Regions from separate parts of the Komagataeibacter sp. SM21 genome, predicted to be linked through region 2. Evidence: riboswitches for the same ligand, from Rfam matches in the RefSeq annotation. Region 2 holds a riboswitch; the other holds the start of a gene.
The links. Region 2 has a riboswitch for thiamine pyrophosphate ahead of ACBR42_RS04240 (ABC transporter substrate-binding protein). Riboswitches for the same ligand answer to the same signal wherever they lie in the genome.
Positions count from the first base shown of each region.

Region 1: another riboswitch for thiamine pyrophosphate. It lies ahead of thiC (phosphomethylpyrimidine synthase ThiC); the one in region 2 lies ahead of ACBR42_RS04240 (ABC transporter substrate-binding protein).

Region 1 covers NZ_JBGLOV010000003.1:280,243-287,461, reverse strand. Annotated here, with positions in the region: gene ade (adenine deaminase) at 1-737, opposite strand, end outside; TPP riboswitch at 885-1,031, shown strand; gene thiC (phosphomethylpyrimidine synthase ThiC) at 1,134-2,975, shown strand; gene ACBR42_RS05270 (DksA/TraR family C4-type zinc finger protein) at 3,160-3,423, shown strand; gene ACBR42_RS05265 (branched-chain amino acid aminotransferase) at 3,596-4,687, opposite strand; gene ACBR42_RS05260 (nitroreductase family protein) at 4,831-5,697, opposite strand; gene ACBR42_RS05255 (MDR family oxidoreductase) at 6,026-7,006, shown strand; gene ACBR42_RS05250 (CbtB domain-containing protein) at 7,099-7,219, opposite strand, start outside.
Region 2 covers NZ_JBGLOV010000003.1:70,789-78,007, reverse strand. Annotated here, with positions in the region: gene ACBR42_RS04255 (porin) at 437-2,194, opposite strand; gene ACBR42_RS04250 (hypothetical protein) at 2,641-2,913, opposite strand; gene ACBR42_RS04245 (DUF2721 domain-containing protein) at 3,016-3,543, shown strand; gene ACBR42_RS04240 (ABC transporter substrate-binding protein) at 3,563-4,480, opposite strand; TPP riboswitch at 4,587-4,689, opposite strand; gene ACBR42_RS04235 (cytochrome bc complex cytochrome b subunit) at 4,752-5,966, opposite strand; tRNA gene ACBR42_RS04230 (tRNA-Arg) at 6,242-6,318, opposite strand; gene ACBR42_RS04225 (efflux RND transporter permease subunit) at 6,389-7,219, opposite strand, start outside.

The DNA.
Region 1 (7,219 bases), 210 kb from region 2:
CATACCGATCCTTCGCGGATCAGCACCATCATGCCCTTGCGTACCTTTTCCAGCGCTTCTTCCGCCGTCGTGGCCTCATGGTCGGTGGTGATGCCCGCAGCAAGATAACCGTTGAGCCTGCGCCCGCGCAGCAGCGGGGCGTGGCCATCAATATGACCGCCGGCAAAGGCTTCCAGCTTTTCCATGCATACCGGATCACCATTGAGCACGCCGGGAATGTTCATGAATTCCGCAAGGCCGATCACCTTGGGATGGTCACGATAGGCCAGCAGGTCCGCAGCACCCAGCGTGGCGCCCGATGTTTCCAGCGCGGTGGACGGCACGCAGCTTGAAAGATTGACCCGCAGGTCCATGACCGTGCGCAGCGCCGCTTCGGTAAAGTAATCCAGCGCGGGACGGCCCAGCACGTTCGCCATTTCATGCGGATCGCAGATGGCGGTGGTCACGCCATGGGGCAGGACGCAGCGGTCGAATTCAAACGGGGTGATCAGGGAGGATTCGACATGCAGATGCGTATCGATAAAGCCGGGCACGGCGATGCGGCCATGCCCCTCGATCACCGTGGCGCCTTCGTAACTGTCCAGCGTGCCCACGATGGTATCGCCACAGATGGCGATGTCGGTCGGCAGCAGCGCCCCGGTCACCAGATCGAACAGGCGCACGTTCCTGATGACGGTATCCGCCACCACACGCCCGCTGCCCTGTGCAATCCGATCTGAAATGGCGCTGCCTGTCATACTGTCCTGCTTCCCCGGAAAAAGATGTTGCCTGCCCGCACTCTATCACAACGGCGCGGATGACAAATCGGCACACGGATTCTTTTTCGCCCCGCCTGCCCCGCTTTTCGCAATATCGTTGACAAGGACGGCAGGATTCATGATCCTGAAATGACCAAGGGGAGTCCCGGCAAGGGGCTGAGATACCGCTGGCATGACCCGGTCATGCGCGCGGGGACCCTTCCGGGCGCATGGTGCGTCCCGGGGAACCTGATCCGGCTCATACCGGCGGAGGGACTGGTGCGGACAATCGGCATACCCCTGCTGGCCCCTGTGGCCGAAGGTCATGCGCATACAGGCGCATAGCCCGGTTTTCTCCCCACACCCCCTGTCGGAGAGGAAACGAGGAGCATAGCCATGTCGTCCGTTGCTTCGCCTTCATCTCCCGACCATGTCACCACCGGCCCCATACTGGGGTCCGTCAAGGTCTGGTCATCACCCGTCGGACACGCTGACATCCGCGTGCCCTTTCGTGAAATAGCGCTGGAACCCAGCGCGAACGAACCGCCGGTACGGGTGTACGACACATCCGGCCCCTATACCGATACGACGGCACGCATCGACGTACGAAGCGGGCTTGATCCGGTGCGTGCGCCGTGGATTGCGGCACGCGACCTGCCCACAGTGACACCCCGCGCCGTACGCCCGGAAGACAACGGCTTCGCCCAGGGCGAACATCTGGTCTCCGCCTGCCCTGCCCCCCATGCGGTGCATGAAGGCAGGCAGGGGCAGATGGTCACGCAGTACGAATTCGCCCGTGCCGGCATCATTACCGAAGAAATGATCTACGCCGCCCACCGCGAGAACCTTGGCCGCGCCACCATGGATGCGCACGCGGAAGAACGCCGCGCGGATGGCGAGGATTTTGGCGCGGACATCCCCGCCTTCGTCACACCGGAATTCGTGCGCGCCGAAATCGCGGCGGGTCGCGCCATCCTGCCCGCCAACATCAACCATCCCGAACTGGAACCGATGGTGATCGGGCGCAACTTTCTGGTGAAGGTCAACGCCAATATCGGCAATTCGGCTGTTACCTCCTCGGTGGCGGAAGAAGTGGAGAAAATGGTCTGGGCCATCCGCTGGGGCGCGGATACGGTCATGGACCTGTCCACCGGGCGCAACATCCACAACATCCGCGACTGGATCCTGCGTAACGCGCCGGTGCCCATCGGCACGGTGCCGCTGTATCAGGCGCTGGAAAAGGTAAATGGCGTACCTGAAGACCTGACATGGGAAATCTTCCGCGATACGCTGATCGAACAGGCGGAACAGGGCGTGGACTATTTCACCATCCATGCCGGGGTGCGCCTGCGCCATGTGCCGCTGACCGTCAACCGCGTGACGGGCATCGTCTCGCGCGGCGGGTCGATCATGGCCGGATGGTGCCTGCACCATCACCGCGAGAGCTTCCTGTATGAACATTTTGAGGAAATCTGCGACATCATGCGCCGTTATGATGTCTCGTTCTCGCTCGGTGACGGGCTACGTCCCGGCTCGATTGCGGATGCCAATGACGCCGCACAGTTCGCCGAACTGGAAACACTGGGCGAACTGACGAAAATCGCATGGGCGAAAGGCTGTCAGGTCATGATCGAGGGGCCGGGCCATGTGCCCATGCACAAGATCAAGGTCAATGTGGAAAAACAGCTCCGCGAATGTGGGGAAGCACCGTTCTACACCCTCGGCCCGCTCACGACCGATATCGCACCGGGATATGACCACATCACATCAGGCATAGGGGCCGCCATGATCGGATGGTTTGGCACGGCGATGCTGTGTTACGTCACCCCCAAGGAACATCTTGGCCTGCCCGACCGCAATGACGTGAAGGTCGGTGTGGTCACATACCGCATCGCGGCCCATGCCGCCGACCTGGCCAAGGGACACCCGGCAGCCCGTATACGCGATGACGCCATCAGCCGCGCGCGCTTCGATTTCCGGTGGAATGACCAGTTCAGGCTGTCACTCGACCCGGATACCGCATGCGCGTACCACGATGAAACCCTGCCGCGTGAAGCCCACAAGAACGCGCATTTCTGTTCCATGTGCGGGCCGAAATTCTGTTCCATGCGCATAAGCCACGATCTGAAGGCCAATGCCGAACGCATGGCGGGTATGGAACAGAAAAAGGAAGAATTCCGCAACAGCGGCAACCGCATTTACGTACCCGTTGAGGAAACGGTCACGCCTGCGGAATAACAGCCGCTCCATCCAGCCCGTGCGGCAGATGTCTGCCTGCTGCTGCACGGGTGCCGGACCACAGACCCGTCGCCCGCCGCCTCATCGGGGCTGGCACCGAATTCCGGTCATATCGATCACGAACCGTTTTGTCTGAACATACGTCACGCGATATACTGCGTGCTTTCGTTTCAGGAGAACACGCATGGCCACCGGTTGGGCTCCCGACGGAGCCGTACAGGATCAGATCGACGATACGATAGCAGACGCCGTCAAACGGGCACGGTCCCATATCCCCACAGGCGAAAGCGAAACCAGTTGCCGTGAATGCGGGGAAGACATCCCCCCCGCCCGGCAGCAGGCGATGCCAGGCGTCAAGCTGTGCATCGACTGCCAGTCTGAACGCGACAGGAAGCCGGTCTTCACCGGCATCAACCGCCGGGGAAGCAAGGACAGCCAGCTTCGCTAGCAGCCCGTGAGACCCGATCCCGTATCACAGGACATGACCACAGACCTGCCTATTGACAAGAACTGCCACCCAATCCGGGATGGCGGGCTGCGGCATCAATCCAAACCAATCCGCTCACCCACCGTCTCAGGCATGATCCGGCCAGACTGACTGGCCGGATCATGCGGGAAAATCAGATAACCTTTTCCACCCAGCCATGCGGATCTGCCGCCGTGCCGCGCTGGATGCCGATCAGGGCATTGCGCAGCTTTTCCGTAACCGGGCCAATCCCCGCGCCATCGCCAATCACCGCGTCACCGTTACGGCCACAGAAACGGCCAATGGGCGAAACAACCGCCGCCGTGCCGCAGGCAAAGACTTCCTTCAGACGGCCAGAGGCGGCATCAGCGTAAAGCTGGTCGATGCCATAGCGTTCTTCACGCACCGTCAGGCCCATCTCCCGCGCCAGGGTCAGCAGCGAGTCGCGCGTGATGCCCCGCAGGATCGTGCCGGTCAGGGCTGGCGTGGAGACCGAACCGTCATCGAACACGAAAAACACGTTCATGCCGCCCATTTCCTCGATCCAGCGGCGTTCGACCGCATCAAGGAACAGCACCTGCGCGCAGCCGTGCGTCTTGGCTTCCTGCTGGGCCATGAGGCTTGCGGCATAATTGCCGCCGCATTTGGCCTCACCCGTACCACCGGGGGCCGCGCGGCAGAAATCGGATACCCACACGCTGACCGCCTCGGCCCCGAAATAGGCGCCGACAGGGGAAGCAATGACCATGAACAGGTATTCACCCGCGGGCCGCACGCCAAGGAACGTCTCGCTCGCGATCATGAAGGGACGGATATACAGGCTCTCGTCCGGATTGCCCGGCACCCATGCGTGGTCCACGCGCACAAGCTGGCGCACGGCTTCGACAAACAGTTCCTCGGGCACCTGCGCCATGGCCATGCGCTCGGCTGATTTGCGGAAACGCGCGGCATTGGCATAGGGCCGGAACAGGGTGATCCCGCCTTCCGCCGTGCGGTAGGCTTTCATCCCTTCGAAAATTTCCTGTGCGTAGTGCAGCACGGCTGCCGCCGGGTCCAGTGTCAGAGATGCGTAGGGCTGTACGCGCGCGTCATGCCATCCCTGGCCTTCCTCATAGCGGATAACGACCATGTTATCGGTAAAGACACGCCCGAAACCGGGATTGGCCAGAATCTCCGCCCGGCGCTGCGCCGAAACCGGCGACGCATTGGGAGAAAGCGTGAAGGGAAGGGAAGTGGCGCTGTCCATAGCCGTTGTTTCTCTTTCATCATGACGCTGGCGCGATACGCAAGGCGCGCGCTCATGCCCGCCGTCAGGCGCGGGCATCGCTAGCAGAAGTTCACCAGAACATTCCGCCGGTCAACCCCGCCCTGCGCGTAAACACCCTGCTTTCACGCCTGACCCAGCACAAAACCAAGCCCGCGCAGTGCTTCAGGCAGGCGTTCACGCCCATGCAGCGCACTGACATCCCCCAGACGCGCCAGCACGCTTTCGCTCCAGCTACGCCCCGGCGATCCCTGAGCGGTACGGGCCGCACGCAGCCGTTCATCATAGGCCGCGATGACAGCCGGGTCGTTCGCGGCAGCACTGTCATACCGTTCGGCATGCAGCACGGCATGCTGCGGCAGGCGGGGCTTGATGGCGATGGGACGCTGGCGGTCGGGGTAGCCGACACTCATGCCGAACAGCGCAACCGTACGCGCGGGCAGGCCAAGTTCGGCGGCAATCGCTTCGGGCCGGTTACGCACCGCGCCGACATACACGATTCCCAGCCCGTAGGATTCAAACGCGGCAGCGGCATTCTGCGCGGCGAAAGCCGTATCCATGACGGCGGCCAGAAAGGTATCGAGGCAGTCCACCCCCGGCAGGTCACGGCCATGCGCCTGCCCCACATGGTCCAGCCGCGACAGGTCGGCAACCCATGCAAGGAACAGCGGCGCCTGCGCGATGAAATCCTGATCCCCCGCTATCTTCGCAAGCCGCGCGCGCCGGTCGGCGTCGCGCACGGCAATGACGCTCCATCCCTGCAGGTTGGATGACGTGGAGGCCGACTGCGCCGCGGCCACGGCGGCCTCCAGCACCCCATCAGGCAGGGCGCTGGCACTGAATCCCCGCACGGAGCGGTGCGTCATGAGACCGCGCGCCACCGGGCTTTCGGGCAATGCGGGGGCTGCGGGCGGCTGGGTGCCGTACCGCGCCCGCCACAGCGCGGTCATGGAAGAAAGGGCCGGAAAGGACGAAACAAGACTGTCGGACATGAAATGCCTCCTGCCTGTGCAATGGTGGCTGGATAATAAGCACACCACACTGCCTGTCTGGCGGGAAGCGTGGGAAAATCACACCTGCCCTGCACATTTTCGCATCATGGCGCAGGACGGCCATGCGCCACCATCCGGTCATGGACCGACCGGATGGTCTTTAAAAAGATCCTTTGAAAATCTTGTATTTTTCAGGATGCACTTTTCTTCACGTTGCTGCGATGTCACAGGGCTGTAAATAGGAAACCATACCTGAATCCTGCATGAAAGTTACAGTCACGCCGCTCCGGCCACGCGTTTCCCCTGCCCATAAAGGAAGTCCGCCAGCATGTTCGAGGCCCTGATGATCTCCCGCACCGACGATGCGGTCACGACCCGCGTGGAACAGGTCGATCCCGCATCCCTGCCCGAAGGCGATGTAACGGTCGCGGTGGATCATTCCAGCCTCAATTACAAGGACGCACTGGCCATTACCCGTGGCGCGCCGGTGGTGCGGCGGTTTCCGATGGTACCGGGCATCGACCTTGCCGGTCGCGTCATCGAATCGGAAGACCCACTCTATCGCGCAGGCGACCGGGTGCTCGCCACCGGCTGGGGACTGGGGGAGACGCACTGGGGCGGCCTGTCACGCATGGCCCGCCTGTCGGGACGGTGGCTGCTGCCACAGCCTGCGGGCCTGTCCTCGCGGCAGGTGATGGGAATCGGCACGGCGGGCTTTACCGCCATGCTGTGCATCATGAGCCTTGAAGAAGGGGGACTGACCCCCGCCAGCGGACCGGTCATCATAACCGGGTCGGGCGGTGGCGTGGGTGGCATGGCCATCATGCTTCTGGCGCAACTGGGCTATCAGGTCACAGCCGTAACCGGCCGCCCGCAGCTTCATGCCTATCTGACCCGTCTGGGCGCGAGCGAAATCGTGCCGCGTGAGGCGCTGGCCCCCACGGGCAGGCCACTGGAAAAAATCCGGTGGGCCGGGGGTATCGATGTGGTGGGCGGGGACACACTGGCCACGATGTGCGCATCCATCCAGTACGGTGGCACGGTGGCGGCCTGCGGACTGGCGGAAAGCATGGCCCTGCCCCTGACGGTCGCGCCCTTCATCCTGCGCAACGTGCGCCTGCAGGGCGTGGACAGCGTCATGTGTCCCCGCCCGCGCCGGATGGCGGCATGGGCGCGTCTGGCGCGCGACATCGACCATACGCTTCTGGAAAGCATGCTGCACGATGCACCGCTGGCCGATGCCATCACCATCGCGCCGCGCATTCTGGCGGGTCACGTCCGGGGCCGGACGGTCATCAGCATGGCCTGAACGCAAAAACGGCATTCCCGATGGAAATGCCGTTCAGCACATACCCGGTCACGGGACCGGAACAGGCGGGACGAACCCGCGCCCCTACTGGATCAGTGGCAGGGGAAGCCCAGCAGATGGCGTCCGTCATGCACGAATTCATGCACGTAGTGACCGGAAATGAGCGCGGTCGCCCCCTGCTCCGCCCCGACGAAATACAGCAGCAATGATGCC
Region 2 (7,219 bases):
TTGCCTTTCTTCCGGTGCATTACGGCAGGACCCGTTTTTGCAGCAAACTGCTTCCGGCGGCCAGATGCCCGGACCGGTGACGAACGCGGTCGTTTGATGGCGGTGTGGAAACAGGGAAAGCGGGCCTCGTCTTTACCCTTTTCCGGAGAACAGTCCCTGTTGCAGCCAGTTTTTATGGCGCGGGGCTGCGCGACCTGTCCAGACCATTCCCGTTTTGAAATAACTTATTGATAAATAGAAATAAAAGTTTTTGGGTGCCACCTTTTTGAAAAAGGCTTCACCAAAAACTTCTACGTAATCTGTACGAACACGACCTATGCAAGACCGCCCCGCCACCAGCCGTCGCAGTGGGGGATAAGGTTAACCCGCATCCGGATGCAGACGGTATGCCCGTCTGCCCCGGTCAGGATGTTCTCGCCCGGATGGCGTTAAACGCTCAGAACAGCAGGATCATACCGCCGGAAGCACTGTTGTCGCTTTCCTTGTACGGTCCGTGTGCTGCCGAACTGGTATGGGCATATTCCGCCACCAGATTCAGCCAGTCCGTCATTTTATAGTAGGCGGCGCCCACTTCGGATTCATTGCGGCGGACCAGATCCGGATCATCCTCGCCCGGTGCCTGATACAGGTTACTGACACCATAGCTGCCCACCAGTTTGAAGCGCTTGGTGAAGTTGTACATCATCTGGACATAATAGCCTTCCGATGCACGCTTGCGGCCGTTGCTGGCCACGCCATCAAAGAACAGGCCGGTCGTGCCCAGCCCGCTGCCACGGTAGTAATAGCCGACGAACTGCGCGGGTCCGTAGGTCAGCTTCGTGCCGATTTCACCCGCTTCCGCCGTAACGCCACGCTTCTGGCCCGGATTGACCGCCATATCTGCCGTGGTGGTTGTGGCCATGTTGTAGATCCCGCCACTGGCTTCAAGCAGGGCCGTGTTGACGGTTGTTGTCCGGCTTACGGTCAGGTCCTGCTGGTGCTGGGTCAGGAAGCTGGCCCAGATGCGGGCACTCAGGCCGCCGATCTTGAAGTCATAGGTCACCTTGCCCTGGATCATGGGCGAGCTGTGCTGGGTGGAACTGGCCGAATAGGCATTGCCATTGGCGTCATCGCCCGAGAAATCGAATTCATCCAGCGGCTGCAGGATGCCGATCGTGCCCTGGAACCCCTTGATGGTGGGCGACTGATAGGAAATCTGCGGAATCCAGTCCGCATACACATAACCCACGCCGATACGGCCCAGCGACGTATTGCCCGGCGCCGAGTTGCTGCCGGTTGAACCGACACTCAGCAGCGTGGCGTCATCAAGGATGGCGTCGCCGCCAAAGATGCCAAGGTCACGACCAATCTTGAACGTGCCCCATTTCTTGTTGCCCGCCGTCACGTAAACCTGACGAAAATCGATGCCGGCGGTTCCCAGCCCGACCGGGCTACCACCCGTATTGGCGTTGAATGCGCCGTTCTTGGCATTGTTGATGCCGGGATACATGCCCATCACGGCGGCAAGGTCGATGCCGTTCTGTGTGGTCTTGAGCTTCAGGATCAGGCCCGCGGGCAGCAGGCCGTTACGCAGCGCGGAGGAATCGAACCCGCTCGATCCGGTGGAAACACCGCCCGCAACCGGATGGCCGCCAGCCGGGCTGTTATAGGTGTAAAAGCCGTTGATGAAGCCGGACAGGTTGATGTCGATCGGCCCTGCCTTGAAGGTCAGGCCGCCACCGGGCACGTATTTGTCCACATGCACCAGCGATGAACTGTCCATGGTGTGCTGGGCTGCAAGCCATGTGGATTCCGCCGATGCCGCGCTGGCCTGCGCACTGGCCGCCGCCTGCTGGGCCTGCGCCAGTACATCGTTGGGGTCCATCCCGCCACCGATGTCGATCTGGCCGGGCGGCTGGATTTTCTGGCCCATGGCGGTGCGCATCTGGGTGTGGGTGGATGCGGGAATGGTGGTACGACGCTGGGCAGGCATGTACTGCTGCGCACGTGCGGCGGAGGCCGCTTCGCGCGCATGCTGCATATGATGGGCCAGCAGGCCGCGGTATTCGCCCTGTGTCAGGCTGCCCTTCGCCTTCAGGATATCGAGGAGTTCACTGTAATCATCAGCACGCGCGTCTTCAGGGCAGGCAAGGGATGCCCCGCTACTTGCCATAACAACTACTGCGCCAATACGCGCCAATTTTCCAGCCGACATAGTATTAAACTCCCTGTCCGCATTCCTGTTGTATAAAACCCGGCGGGTCAATGGGGGCTGGTGGCTGTCCCAGGGCGCGTATCCCGACGGAACCGGGGCATGAGCGTGCAGGGATTCTTCCTTGCACGGGCAGGAGAAAAACAGCGGGTTTCCGATGGGCGGAAGGAATTTGTTAGCAAATATTCCTTTTTTTTTATGCAAGGTTCAAAAAACAGTCATCCTGAAAAAGCTGTGTGTTTCCCGACCGGTTCCGTACGATATTGCAGTACGCACCCGCCCGGAACGGAGAGGAATGGTCCGGATACGAAACATTGTATCGGATGCATCAAACAATCGTGTGCGCATGAATTTCCAGATTCTGTTCAATAAATCAGATGGGGGCAGGGGTTCATCCAACCGGAAATACAGCACACATCATCACAAAGCTGTGTTTATATTTTATTGACTTAATTCTTGACTGTAACCTGCGGGCCTACCTCACCACCCGGCAGGGCGCGGGCCTGACGCCACGCGGTTTCCAGCGCCTCGACCATCGTGCCCTGCGGGGCGGTCCAGTCCAGTGCATCATCGCCGGGCAGCGTCAGGCGCGCGCGCCAGCAGGTGCCGCCGTTACCGTCGGGTTGCCGGTCGATGTTTACGGACCAGTCGTCGGGAATGCGGGACAGGACGCGCGTCAGCCGTTTTTCAGGCGTAAGCGGCGTGGCGTAGTTATGCGACATGACGGTGGCTCCTTTCTTGTCTGTATCGATCCTGCCCCTTGACGGGGGCAGGGATAAGCCCAAAAAACGCAGGTCCTGACCGCATCCAAGGATATATCCGCAGTGTCTGCCTTTCCCGGCCTTATTCCCGATGATTCCGTCGATGGCGTTGCCCATCTGATCCAGACAGCCCTGACACCCGTCTTCATGCTGTCCGGCATCGGTACATTGCTGAACATGTTCAACACCCGGCTTGCCCGCGTCAGTGATCATATCGAGACGGTGCGCGACAAGCTGGAAAATGCGGATGACACCACGGACACCAAGGGAAAGGACAGCACCAGCGTGCTGCTGCGCCGCCTGACCCACCTGCATTACCGCACGCTGCTGCTGGATGCCGCGATCCTGTTCGCCGGTGTGGGCGGCGCATCCGCCTGCGGGTCAGCTTTCGCGCTGTTTCTGGGCAGCGTGCGGGATTCCGCCATCGCCTGGTGGCTGGTGCTCATGTTCGGCAATGCGCTGGTCTGCACCGTTATCGCGCTGGCCATGTTCCTGGGGGACAGCATCGTCGCATGGCACGGCCTGCGGGTAACGACGTTCCTGCCGCACAGGCGCGACATGCTCAATAACATGGCCCTTGAACAGGACTGATCGCCGCACGGGGCTGGTTTCAGGGGGCGGGATCAAGGCTGAATGGGTCAACCGCATACTGTTCCAGCGCAATGTCGCGGGTCATCATGCCGTGGGCATGCAGGAAGGCGGCAAAGGCCCGGTAGCGCGGTATGTTCAGCAGCGCGGGCTGTTTGCACAGCCGCGACAGCGTCGCCTGCCACGCCGCATGGTTCAGCGGGGTGTCGAGTTCCGGGTGATCGTGGATCGCCTGCGCCAGAATGGTGTCGGGGTGGTTGATAAGCGTATTCGTCCCTTCCGCCAGTGCATCCATGAAGGCGCGTATCCATGCCTCACGCACATGATCCCGTCCCACCAGCAGGACCAGTTCATCGGACATGGGCACGCCGTGCTCCTCGGGGAAGAAGGCTGAAACCCTGACGCCTTTCTGTTGCAGGTCGATCAGTTCATAGGTCCGCACGGCCCCGATCACCGCATCCACCGCATGGCTTATGATTGCCTGTTCAAGCTGGAAATTGACATTGACCTGATGCACGTCGGCAAGGCCAAGCCCCGCCGAATGCAGCATCGCGTCCAGTGCCGCATCATCCACCCCCGGCATGGAAATGCCGACCGTCCTGCCCTTCAGGTCCGCAATGGTATGGATGGTGTCACTGGCGATCAGGACGTTGAGCGGCGTGTCAATCAGCGTGCCCACGCGCATCAGCGGAATGGACTGATCGGCCAGCATGCCCAGTTGTGTCTGGTAGGAAACGGCCATATCCGCCTGTCCCGCCGCGACCAGACGGGCGGGCGATCCGGGATCGGCAGGCGCGATCAGCCTGACATCAAGTCCATGGCGGGTGAAGGCGCCGCTATACTGCGCGGCCAGCAGGCTGGCATGATCGGCATTGAGGAACCAGTCCAGCACCACGGTCACCTGCCGGTCGGCGGCGCGCACGGGTGTCGCCACGACCATGCAGGCCAGCAGCCCCAGCAGGGCGAAAAGATGATGGACAAGGGTGCGCATGTGCCTTCCTTCCAGCGTATCAGCGACGGATGGCAGGCAGGGCGCAGGCTTGGTGGGCCATGGCAGGACGCCTCCCTTCGCTGGCATGACCCAGATCAGGTTCAACGGGTGTGATCTCAGCCCGGCACTTCTGTTGCAGGGCACCCCGGTCGGGCAGAGAGTGTGTGAAGGCGGCGTCGCCCGTCAAGTCACGGCTTGCGGACCGTGCGCGATGGCAGGCTCAGCCTGCCGTGCCGCGCATTTCCCACCGTGCGCACAGGGGCAGCAGCACAAGGAAGTAGCTGAAATAATACAGTGTCGCGATCCGGCCCACGATCATCCAGCCCCCTTCGGCATGGTGGCGTCCAACCAGCCCCATCAGCACGAAAGCCGCCACCAGCCCCGCCATGCCAGCCCGGCACAGCGGACGCAAGCGGGCCGAACGGATGGGGGATCGGTCAAGCCATGGCACCGCGAACAGGATCGCGATTGATCCCCCTGCTGCAAGCAGGCCGCCGAATTTTGACGGAACAGACTGCAGCATCCCGTAAAAGGGCAGGAAATACCATTCCGGTTCGATATCGGCGGGCGTGTGCAGGGGGTTGGCGGGACGGTAGTTTTCCGGTTCGGACAGCAGGTCGGGCCACAGGAAGGCGAGGGCTGCGAACACCAGTGCGAATACCACCAGCCCGGTCAGGTCCTTGGTGGTGTAGTACGGATGGAAAGGGACGGTGTCGTGCGCGTTCAGGGGTTTGCCGGTCGGGTTGTTCGGCCCCGGTACATGCAGGGCCGCGACATGCAGCCCGACAATGGCGACGATGGCGAAGGCCATGACAAAATGCAGCACGAAAAAGCGGTGGATGAAAATATCCCCCAACTGGTCGCTGCCTTCCATGATGTGTTCAAGCGTGGGGCCGATAACCGGCACGGCCCCCACCGCCTTGCCCGCAACATCCGCCCCCCAGTAGGACATCTGCCCCCATGGCAGGACATAGCCCGCAAAGGCTGTGACCATGACCATGACCAGCAGCCCCAGCCCCGACAGCCACAAAATCTCGCGCGGCTGTTTGTAGGAGCCATAGTACAGCCCCCGGAACAGGTGGATATAAAGTGCGGCCATGAACAGGCTCGCCCCGGTGACATGCATGGCGCGCAGCGCCCAGCCGCCGGGCAACTGGCGTTCGATCATCTCGATGGACATGAAAGCGCCCGCCGCGGTGGGCGTGTAGTTCATGGCAAGGAAAATGCCGGTCGCCAGCATGAGCACCAGCACGGCGCACAGGATCGCCCCGAAATTCCACAGCGCGTTCAGGTTACGCGGCATGGGGAAGTCCACATATTCCTTGCGGAAAGCACTGATGACAGGAAGCCTGCGGTCAATCCACGAAAGGACGCCGCCACCCGATGCGGGTTCCGCGTGGGGGGGAATGTTTTCGGGGAGGCCGGACCCGTTCATTCTTGTTTCCTGAATTCAGACAAAGAAAGATCAGCCACGGGTGTAGCAGCCCCGCAGGCGGCAGGCACCTTTCTTTTTGGAACGTCCCGCCCCCGCATGGGAAGGGCTGGCTTGCACACAGGCGGGCACCGTGGCGCATGACGGAAACCGCGCGCGACCGGATCGTGCGATCCACCAGGCAGGCAGGCTCCGCATGGACTGTCGTTGACGCGCAGATGCGCGCACGGGACCGCTCAGGGCGATTTTCCGAATGACAGTCTGTTTTTTAAGGAAAGTGGCGCACCCGAAAGGACTCGAACCTCTAACCCCCAGATTCGTAGTCTGGTGCTCTATCCAGTTGAGCTACGGGTGCGCTGTGAGGCGGTTTCTAGCCGACACGGCTGACCCCTGCAACCCCCTTTTTTTGCTTATGGAAAATTTTTTCATCCCCGCCTGCGCGCCAGCAGCCGTCTGGCCCTGTCTACGGTCCATGTGCGGATGTGTTCCATGTAAAGATAGACCACCGGCGTGGTGTACAGCGTCAGCAACTGACTCATCATAAGCCCGCCCACCACCGTAATGCCCAGCGGGCGGCGCATTTCTATGCCGTAGCCGCTGTTGGTGATGAGTGGCACGGCCCCAAGGGCGGCGGCCAGCGTGGTCATGAGGATGGGCCGGAAACGCTGGATGCAGGCGTCATGGATCGCATCGCGCGGGGAAAGTCCCCGGTCGCGTTCGGCATGCAGGGCGAAATCCACGATCAGGATGGCGTTCTTTTTCACGATCCCGACCAGCAGGATCATCCCGATCATGGTGATGAGCGAAAATTCCTGCCCGCTGGCCCACAGCGCCAGCACCGCCCCCACCCCGGCGGAGGGCAGGGTGGACATGATGGTCAGCGGGTGGATGTAGCTTTCATACAGGATGCCCAGCGTCACGTAGATCGTGAACAGGGCCGCGATGAAAATCAGTACCTCGTTGATGATGGCTGACTGGAACTGGGCTGCCTGCCCGGTGAACCCGCCATGGATGGAAGGGGGCACATGCAGCCTGATCATGGTGTCCGCTATGGTGGCGGATGCATCGCTCAGCGCCATGCCGGGGGCAAGGTTGAAGGAAATGGCGGCGGAAACGAACCCGTCCTGATGGGAAACGGTGATGGCGGTGGGACGCGGCACCAGACGCGCCACGTCGGAAAGCGGGATCATGGTCTCGGTGGAGGAGGATACGGCCGAGCCGTTCGACGCGGCACTGCCCCCCGCCAGCCGGTTGGC